One region of the Planococcus liqunii genome, then DNA from elsewhere that is predicted to be linked to it. Evidence: riboswitches for the same ligand, from Rfam matches in the RefSeq annotation. Region 1 holds a riboswitch; the other holds the start of a gene.
What was found. Region 1 has a riboswitch for S-adenosylmethionine ahead of metK (methionine adenosyltransferase). Riboswitches for the same ligand answer to the same signal wherever they lie in the genome.
Positions count from the first base shown of each region.

Region 1 (4,896 bases):
ATGACAATTTCATGCGGTTGCCAATGCCGTATTCGCCGCCTGTCCAGCCTGTGTTTACCAGGAAGACGTCTACGCCGTGCTCATCAATTTTTTGGCCGAGCATTTCTGCATATACTGTAGCATGAAGCGGCAAGAATGGTGAACCGAAGCAAGTCGAGAATGTCGCTTCCGGAGAAGTGACGCCGCGCTCAGTTCCAGCAAGCTTCGATGTGTAGCCGCTCAAGAAATGGTACATCGCTTGTTCTTTTGTTAATTTGCTGATTGGAGGCAGTACGCCGAACGCATCAGCAGTCAAGAAAATAATTGTTTTCGGATGGCCAGCAACCGATGGATCGACAATATTGTCAATTGCCTGGATTGGATAAGCGGCGCGCGTGTTCTCTGTTAATGAACCATCGCTATAGTCCGGAATGCGAGTTTCTGGATCAACTACAACATTTTCCAGGACAGAACCGAAACGGATTGCGTCGTAAATTTGTGGTTCGTGCTCACGTGAAAGGTTGATTGTTTTCGCGTAGCAGCCGCCTTCAATATTGAATACGCCGTTGTCTGACCAGCCATGCTCGTCGTCGCCGATTAATTTGCGGTCCTGGTCTGCTGATAAAGTCGTTTTGCCTGTCCCCGATAAACCGAAGAACAACGCAACATCGCCATCTTTCCCAACGTTCGCTGAACAGTGCATAGGAAGAATGCCTTTCTCAGGCAGGATGTGGTTCATGATTGAGAAAATAGATTTTTTCATTTCGCCGGCATATTCGGTGCCGCCAATCAAAATGATTTTCTTTTCCATCGAAACGATGATGAATGTTTCTGAATCCGTACCGTCCACTGCAGGATCTGCATGGAAAGTCGGGGCATAAACGACGGTGAATTCCGCTTCATGCGCTGCCAATTCTTCAGCCGTCGGGCGGATGAACAATTGGTGGGCGAAAAGATTATGCCACGCGTATTCATTAACCGTCTGAATTGCCAAACGGGACTCTGGGTCTGCTCCTGCAAAGCCTTTGAAAACGTATAAGGCATCCTGTTTTTTCAGGTGCTCCATTACTTTGTTATATAAGTTTTCAAAAACATCAGAAGAAATCGGGCGATTTACGGAACCCCAATCGACTTTGTCTTTAGTAATAGCTTCTTCTACTATATACTTGTCTTTAGGTGAACGGCCTGTGTATTTGCCGGTTTCAGCTTTAACGGCACCTTCTCGAGTCAATACGGCTTCCCCACGTGATGTTGCAGCTTCCACTAATTGTGGAACTGAAAGTTGGATGTGCACATTTTGGCCATTTAAAAGATCCTTTAAATTATTTGCGAAGTTCACTGGATTCATTTATATGTACCTTCCTTTTCGGTTATTCCCATGGCAATGGGGAGGATGTATATTCGAACATTAGTATAACACATTCAAACCAATAGTCTATACTAATAACCAATTGTTATGAAAAAAATACTTTTAATGCGCCTGTAACAAAAATTATAGCGGTTTAATCGCAATATTGCCGTTGTTTGAACGAAAATCGTTGACATCACTTCCTACTTTCCGTATGATGAAAAATTGAACGGATACTCTTATTCCGAGCTGGTGGAGGGGACAGGCCCTATGAAACCCGGCAACCTGCTGCTGCATGCAGAGAAGGTGCCAAACCTGAAGCAAGGTCTCAACCTTGGACGATAAGAGTGAAAGGTGCTTATGATGATTTCTCCTTTCCACATGCAGATGCTGGATGGGATTTTTTTATGAAATTGCCCTTAATCCTCGTGTACAAAGGCCACAACGGCTTGAAGTTCAATCCTCACGGAACGGACTTGACATGGGAAACGAGTACCGTATCAATTTCGAGAGCAATCTCGCAGGATATAAGGAGGAAACACATTTTGAAAAACCGTCGATTATTCACATCAGAGTCAGTAACAGAAGGACATCCGGATAAAATCTGTGATCAGATTTCCGATTCTATTTTGGATGCCATTTTAGCAGAGGATCCAAATGCACGGGTTGCGTGCGAAACAACTGTAACAACAGGGCTAGTTCTTGTTGCCGGAGAAATTACAACATCTACGTATGTTGATATCCCGAAAGTTGTGCGTGAAACAGTTCGTGAAATTGGCTATACTCGCGCTAAGTACGGTTTCGACTCCGAAACAAGTGCAGTTTTGACAGCAATTGATGAGCAATCACCGGATATCGCCGCTGGAGTGAACGTAGCGCTTGAATCACGTGAAGGCCAAATGACTGATAAAGAACTAGACGATATCGGAGCAGGAGACCAAGGTCTGATGTTCGGATTCGCTTGCAACGAAACAGAAGAGTTAATGCCGCTTCCAATCTCGCTTGCCCATAAATTGGCGCGCCGATTGGCTGAAGTACGCAAAGAAGAAATCCTTCCATACTTGCGTCCGGACGGCAAAACACAAGTAACGATCGAATATGATGAAAACAATAAACCGCTTCGCGTGGACACAATCGTTATTTCCACTCAGCATCATCCGGAAGTAACGCTTGAGCAAATCCAGCGCAATATTAAAGAATACGTCATCAATGAAGTGGTTCCACAAAACTTGATCGACGAGGAAACAAAATACTTCATCAACCCGACTGGCCGTTTTGTAATCGGCGGACCACAAGGAGATGCGGGACTGACAGGACGCAAAATCATCGTTGACACTTACGGCGGATACGCTCGCCACGGCGGCGGCGCTTTCTCAGGCAAGGACGCGACGAAAGTTGACCGTTCTGCAGCTTATGCAGCCCGTTATGTAGCGAAGAACATTGTAGCAGCAGGACTTGCTGACCGTTGTGAAGTGCAATTGGCTTATGCAATCGGGGTAGCGCATCCGGTATCAATCGCATTTGATACATTCGGAACAGGCAAAGTGGATGAAGAGACATTGGACGATCTAGTCCGTGCAAACTTTGACTTGCGCCCGGCTGGAATCATCAAAATGCTTGACCTTCGCCGCCCGATCTACAAACAGACGGCAGCTTACGGACATTTCGGCCGTACAGATATCGATCTTCCATGGGAACGCACAGACAAAGTGGAAGTATTAAGAGAACAATCAGGTGTTTTTAAACAAGCGTAATAAATAACAAAAAGACGACCGGCAAAATTATGCCGGCCGTCTTTTTTTCTGCTTCTTGCGCAGATTCGTCCCTTGAGAGGCGTTGGCCGATAGCTTCAATCAAAGCTGCCGGCTCTTTTTCTATTCACTCCTTTGAAGCGATTTATAATACGCGCCTTTTTCTGCATATTCACGGACAATGCGCTCCATGTCCTGTTTGTCCTCTTCCCGCAGTTCGCGGACCACTTTTGCTGGCCGGCCGACAGCAAGCATGCCGGGTGGAATCACTTTGCCGGGCGGCACGAGGCTGCCGGCGCCGATAAATGCGCCTTCGCCGACTTCGGCTCCGTCCATAATAATGGAACCCATGCCCACCAAAGCGCCTTTTCGAATGACGCAGCTGTGAAGCGTCACTTGGTGCCCGATGGTGACCTGGTCCTCAAGAACCAAAGTTTTTCCCGGGCTTTGATGCAGCATGCACAAGTCCTGGATATTGGTTTTATTGCCGATAATGGTTGGCGCGACGTCTCCGCGGATGACGGTATTAAACCAGACGGAGGAATCTTCTCCGATGATCACATCTCCGGTGACGGTGGCGTGGTCTGCAATAAAAACAGAAGGGTGGATGGATGGATATTTGCCGTTAAATGGATAAATCATGGAAAACCTCCGTTAAAAAAGTTAAGATATCTTTAATCCTATCAAATTCGATGCAAAGGTCAAATGGAATGGCAGGAAAGTACATAACGTAAGAGTTGAATCAGTGGGTTTTCTTTCTACTGATTCCACATGCAGGCAATAAGCCTGATAAAAATGGCTCACGGCCACTTAGAGAGAAACAAGGATAAAGGGAAGCAAAGCAAAAGGAGATGACCGAAATGTGGAAATGGGAAGCAAAAGGGCAGGCAAAAGCGGTAATTGTCATCATACATAGCGCTTATGAAAATCATCTTCGCTACGCTTGGCAAATTGAACAATGGCGTACGGCAGATTTTCATGTCATCATGGGCGATTTGCCCGGCCATGGCAAAGGCGCAGAAATGGATCAGCCGCATGCAGCTGCATTTAAAGAATATGAAAAATCGCTTAAATATTCCATCCGCGCGGCGCTGGAACATGGGTTGCCGGTATTTGTAGCAGGCCACGGATTAGGGGCGACCATCGCGATGAATTTTTTAAGCAAATATTCACAACCGATAGCGGGAGCCATTTTAAGTTCGCCTTGGCTGCGGTTATTAAAGACCCCGTCAAAATTGCCGGCTGCTTTGTCCGGGTTGCATAAACTGGCGCCCGGCGTGAACATTGACCACAATCTTCACATCGAGGATTTAACCCGCAATCCGGAAGTGATCGAACAGGAAAAAGAGGACCCTTATTACAATACGCATGTCACTGCCGGGTGGTATCATGAATTGCAGAATTACATGAAGCAAGCAGCCCTTGGGATCGGCAAATTCCCGGACATTCCATTATTTTTGCATATTGGCGAAGTTGACCAAGTAGCAGATAAAGAAGTGTCCAAACGCTGGATCCGCCAGCAGGATTTAACAGAATTCAGCTATAAAGAGTGGAAGCAATGCCGCCACGATATATTCCAGGAACCGGAGCGGGAAGATGCCTTTGTATCGTCGCATTTGTTTTTGCAGAATGTTATGCGCTCGCTTGGGTATGTCGTGACGTAAAGAAGGGAAGTACAAAATGGCACATTTAAAATACAGTATATTAGACCAGTCGCCTATTTCAGAAGGCAGCAATCCGCAGGAAGCATTGAAGCAGACAGCCATCCTTGCGCAAAAAGCGGAAGAATGGGGCTATACGCGTTTTTGGGTGTCGGAA
Region 1 covers NZ_CP129238.1:1,328,693-1,333,588, forward strand. The annotation lists gene pckA (phosphoenolpyruvate carboxykinase (ATP)) at 1-1,327, opposite strand, end outside; SAM riboswitch class I at 1,564-1,675, shown strand; gene metK (methionine adenosyltransferase) at 1,873-3,081, shown strand; gene QWY22_RS06745 (gamma carbonic anhydrase) at 3,202-3,720, opposite strand; gene QWY22_RS06750 (alpha/beta fold hydrolase) at 3,939-4,742, shown strand; gene QWY22_RS06755 (LLM class flavin-dependent oxidoreductase) at 4,759-4,896, shown strand, end outside.

Region 2 (4,896 bases), 450 kb from region 1:
GCAATCGATTCCTATGGCCACCCTTCTAACACTTGGGCTTGCCATGAGATGACTTTCAAGGCCCACACGGTTATCTTTCCCCTTTCTTCATAATTGGTCTTTCTACTTAAAATTATATGCAAAACTGTTTTTTCGTCAACTGATACACATCGCTTAAAACCCTTGGCAGAAAAGGGTTTTTAAAGAATTTCAGTTACACAATCAGTACGAACTGCTTGTGCGCAAAAATTATTTTCCGTCCCTTTATAATAGTATAGGGTTTTCCATTTGTCCGTTAAGTTTATGCAAATAGAACCAGCAGCTCCCAATTTTAAGAGTTGCCGGTTCTGTACATACCTTATCTTTTGCAGGTCACTTCATCATTAATTCTTTAAAAATTCGGGATCAAGGAACGCCGGGTTCGGGTATTTGTAGAACCCTTCCCCTGTCGATCTTCCGAGTTTTCCTTGGTCGATGTACTCCGCCTTCAGCAAGTTCGCCAGCTTTTCAAAGTCGGGATTGCCGGTAGCTGCTGCTTTTGCCTGAACAATATTATGGGCTGTATTGATGCCGACCACGTCTAAAATAGCAAACGGACCGAGCGGCGCACCGGTCGCAATCTGCCATGTTTTATCGATGGTTTGGACATCTGCCACCTCTTTTACCAGCAGCAATTCCGCCGCGTTGAGGAGAGGCACAAGCAAGGAGTTCAGAATATAGCCCGGCTGTTCCTTATGAAGCGGCAGTGCAACCATGCCGATCGCTTTCGCAAAGTCGATCAAATCGTTGAATACTTTTTCATCCGTTCCAGAATGCTTCATGATTTCCGCTGTGTTGTTGATCCAAATCGTATTCGCAAAATGGAGGGCAAGAAACTTTTCCGGACGCCCCGTCGCTTCTGCAAACTGGCTCGGCAAGAGAGTTGAGGAGTTCGTGGCAAAGACAGTTTTGTCGGGAGCCAATTCCCCTAATTCTTTGTAAAAAGCGCTTTTGATATCGACTACTTCCGGAATCGCTTCAATGACAAGGTCTGCGTCTGCTACTGCTTGTGCCAAGTCCGAATTGAATGTCAGACGGTCAAAAGCTCCGTTGACTTCCGCATCGGTTGCGCCTAAATCCGTTTTGTAATTGGCTTTCAGCTTGGCCATTCTATTCTTCGCTTTTTCAAGAGCTTCATCATTGATATCGTAAACCGTCACCTCAAACCCTTTGAATGCTGTCTGATAGGCAATCTGGCTTCCAAGTACGCCGCTTCCGGCAACTGTGATTTTTCGATAATCCATAAATGGCAAGTCTCCTTTTTAAGTTCGTTTTCTATTCCCTTCCCTCGTTCATTTCTTTTAATCATCATATAGGATGAATGCTTGGATTACCGAAACCAAGATAGGGGTACAATGGTTTAGAAAATGAATTTATTAAACAAGGAGCGGATCGTTTGGAAGAGAACCGATTAACGGGAAAGACGGCCATCATTACAGGAGCGAACAGCGGACTCGGCCTTGAGACCGCAAAAGTTTTTGCCGGACAAGGTGCACATGTCATTCTTGCTGTTCGGGACATAGATAAAGGGCAAACCGCCCTGGAAGACATAAAAAAAGAAGCACCTGGTGCTTCCGCTGAAGTTATGCAGCTCGATTTGTCAGACCTTGACAGCGTTCGGGCATTTGCTGAACAGGCAAATAGAACAATAGAGTCATTGGATTTACTGATCAATAACGCGGGCGTCATGGTTCCCCCTTTCACCCAGACAAAAGAGGGAATCGAGCTGCAGTTTGCCAGCAATCACTTAGGCCATTTTGCATTGACCGGCCTCTTATTGCCTCTTCTTTTAAAGGCACCGGAGTCTCGGGTAGTGACACTCAGCAGCCTGGCTCATCGCGGTGCTGCCATTGATTTTGATAACCTTGACGGCGCAAAAGGCTATAAAGGCATGAAATTTTATGGCCAAAGCAAGCTGGCCAATTTGATGTTCGCCCAGGAACTCGATAAAAGATTGAAGCAGCATGGCCTGCCAACAATCAGTATCGCCTGCCATCCCGGGATTTCTGCGACCAATTTGTTCAAGTTCGGCAAACGGGAAGCTCCGCGGATTTTCAAAGGGTTGATGAACCGGTATTTCCAGCCTGCAGTAATGGGTGCGCTCCCCACCATCTATGCAGCAACTGAACCCGGCTTAAAGGGCGGCGAATATATCGGCCCGGACGGCAAAGGCCAGCGCCGAGGTTATCCCATTATTGAAACTCCTCATAAGGCAGCCCATAACGAAGCAGTGAGCCAGAGGCTGTGGGAAATCTCAGAAAAACTGACCGGAGTAAGTTTCAACTTCACGAATTAAATCTCGTCCAATCGCTATCGACACAACTTAAGTGCTGTTCACTTTTCGTCTAAAGAAAAAAACAAATGATTTCTATCAGAATATTGTGTTGACGATTAAATCTAACGGTGGTAAAGTTTTCAACATAGTTTAATAGCAATTTGTTCTTATCATGAGAGGTGGAGGGATTGGCCCTACGAAACCTCGGCAGCGGGCTCGCAACCAGAGCACTGTGCCAAATCCAACAAGCTTTTTTAGCTTGAGAGATAAGAAGAGCCGGAATTTCAATGTGTTTTCACATGCCTGCCTCTTCTTATAGAAGAGGCTTTTTGTTTGCCTTCATGTTGGAACAGTTCTATTAACTTAAAACCAAGTAAACCAATAGAAAAGGAAGGTGCAAAATTTATGAAAAACACGAAACATCTTTTATTGTTGCTGGCAGTTCTGGCAGCCGTTATCTTGTTGGCCGCATGCGGCAGCAAAGAAACATCGAACGAAGCAGCAGCCTCATCAGAAAACAAAGAACAAAACGCGTGGGAGCGCATCGAAGAAGCCGGCAAAATCGTTGTCGGAACAGAAGGCCTTTATTATCCGATTACATATCATGATGAAACAACGAAAGAATTGACTGGGTATGATGTGGAAGTTGCCCGTGCTCTAGGCGAGAAACTTGGGCTTGAAGTTGAGTTCAAAGAAATGGAATTCGATGGCTTGCTTCCGGCGCTTCGCAATGGCCAAATTGATATTGCGGCCAATGATTTCGCCATTACAGATGAACGCAAAGAAAAATTCGATTTCACGGTTCCGGTGAAACATTCCTACGGTTCTGCCATTGTACGTGAAAGCGACAACTCCGGCATTGAATCAGTGGAAGATTTGAAAGGCAAAAAAGTCGGCGGTTCTGCTACAAGCAACTATTCGAAATTTGCCCAGGAACAAGGAGCTGAAGTGATTGTTTATACCGGTTCTGATACAGTTCTTCCGGAAATCGTCAATGGCCGCGTGGATGCGACGCTGAACGATTACCTGGTATTGATGCGCTCACTTGAGCAGTATGACAAGCCCGGCTTGAAACTGGCTGAAGGCGTTAAGTTCTCCTTCAGCAGCAGTGCCATCGTTATGCCGAAAGACAGTCCAGAACTGAAAGAAAAACTCGATGCTGCGCTTGAAGAATTGCTGGCTGACGGAACGCTTAAAGAAATCTCCACTAAATTCCTGGGTGCCGATGTGACTCAGCCGCTTGAGAAAGAGTAATCATTTTTGGGGAATCTTCGGGTTCCCCTTTTATACATAATAAGCAAAGGAGTTTTCCGATGGCCGACTTTAAATGGGAATATCTTTTTAATGTAGAAATCGCACTGGACTCCCTTCCTTTCATATTGGAAGGGGCCTGGCAGACCATCTTGATTGCATTGGTCAGTATGTTTTTTGCGCTGATCATGGGGCTGTTCGTCGCCCTTGCCCGCATGAACCGCTTTATCGGCTTGTCCCTGCCTGCCCGGTTGTTCATTTCCTTTATGCGGGGCACTCCGCTGTTGGTCATTTTGTTCATCCTGTATTTCGGCTTTCCGATGGTCGGCATTGAAATGGAACCGCTGACTGCTGCCATCATCGGCATCAGCATCCATTTTTCCGCCTACACTGCAGAAATTATCCGCTCTGCCATCTCTTCTGTCTCAAAAGGCCAGTGGGAAGCAGCCGAGACTTTGCGGATGAGCTACTGGCAAACGATGACCCGCATCATTTTGCCGCAAGCGACGCGCATCGCTCTTCCGCCGTTATCGAGCACGTTTATGGATATCATCAAAGGGACTTCGCTCGCTATGGTCATCACCGTTTCCGAAATGTTCTACCGCGCCAAAGTAGTGGTCGGGCAAACGTATGAAAGCCTCACTTTGTATATCCTGGTCGCACTCATCTACTGGGCCATCTGTGCACTGGTGACGCTGTTGCAGGATTACCTCGAGAAAAAAGCAAACCGCTATGTGGCAGCGTGATAGGAGGCCATTTATATGATCAAAGTTGAAAATTTAAGCAAACAATTTGATGACGTGGAAGTGCTGAAATCGATCTCCTTAGAGATTAATAAAGGTGAAGTCGTCAGCATCATCGGGCCATCGGGTTCCGGCAAAACCACTTTGCTCCGCTGCTTGAACCTTTTGGAAACCCCGTCGCGTGGGTCACTCCAGATTAATGACGTCCGCGTCACATTCACTGGAAAAACGCCAAGCAAAAAACAAAAAATCGACATCCGCCAATTCTCAGGCATGGTGTTTCAGCATTTTCACTTATTCCCGCATAAGACGGTAATTGAAAACATTATCGAAGCGCCGCTTGTTGTGCAGAAAAGGAACAAGCTGGACTTGGTGCGCGAAGCAGAAGGGCTGCTGCAGAAAGTCGGACTGCTCAACCATAAAAACCAATATCCGGAACAATTGTCAGGCGGCCAGAAACAACGGGCCGCCATCGCCCGCATTCTTGCCTTAAAACCGGACCTCCTGTTGTTTGACGAACCGACTTCCGCACTTGACCCGGAACTGGTCGGCGAAGTATTGACGGTCATCAAAGAGTTGGCTTTGGAAGGGCAAACGATGGTCATCGTG
Region 2 covers NZ_CP129238.1:875,694-880,589, reverse strand. The annotation lists gene QWY22_RS04385 (3-hydroxyacyl-CoA dehydrogenase) at 363-1,262, opposite strand; gene QWY22_RS04380 (oxidoreductase) at 1,415-2,314, shown strand; SAM riboswitch class I at 2,458-2,566, shown strand; gene QWY22_RS04375 (transporter substrate-binding domain-containing protein) at 2,699-3,547, shown strand; gene QWY22_RS04370 (amino acid ABC transporter permease) at 3,607-4,290, shown strand; gene QWY22_RS04365 (amino acid ABC transporter ATP-binding protein) at 4,306-4,896, shown strand, end outside.
Region 2: it holds a riboswitch for S-adenosylmethionine, as region 1 does, so the genes downstream of both, QWY22_RS04375 (transporter substrate-binding domain-containing protein) here and metK (methionine adenosyltransferase) in region 1, are expected to answer to the same signal.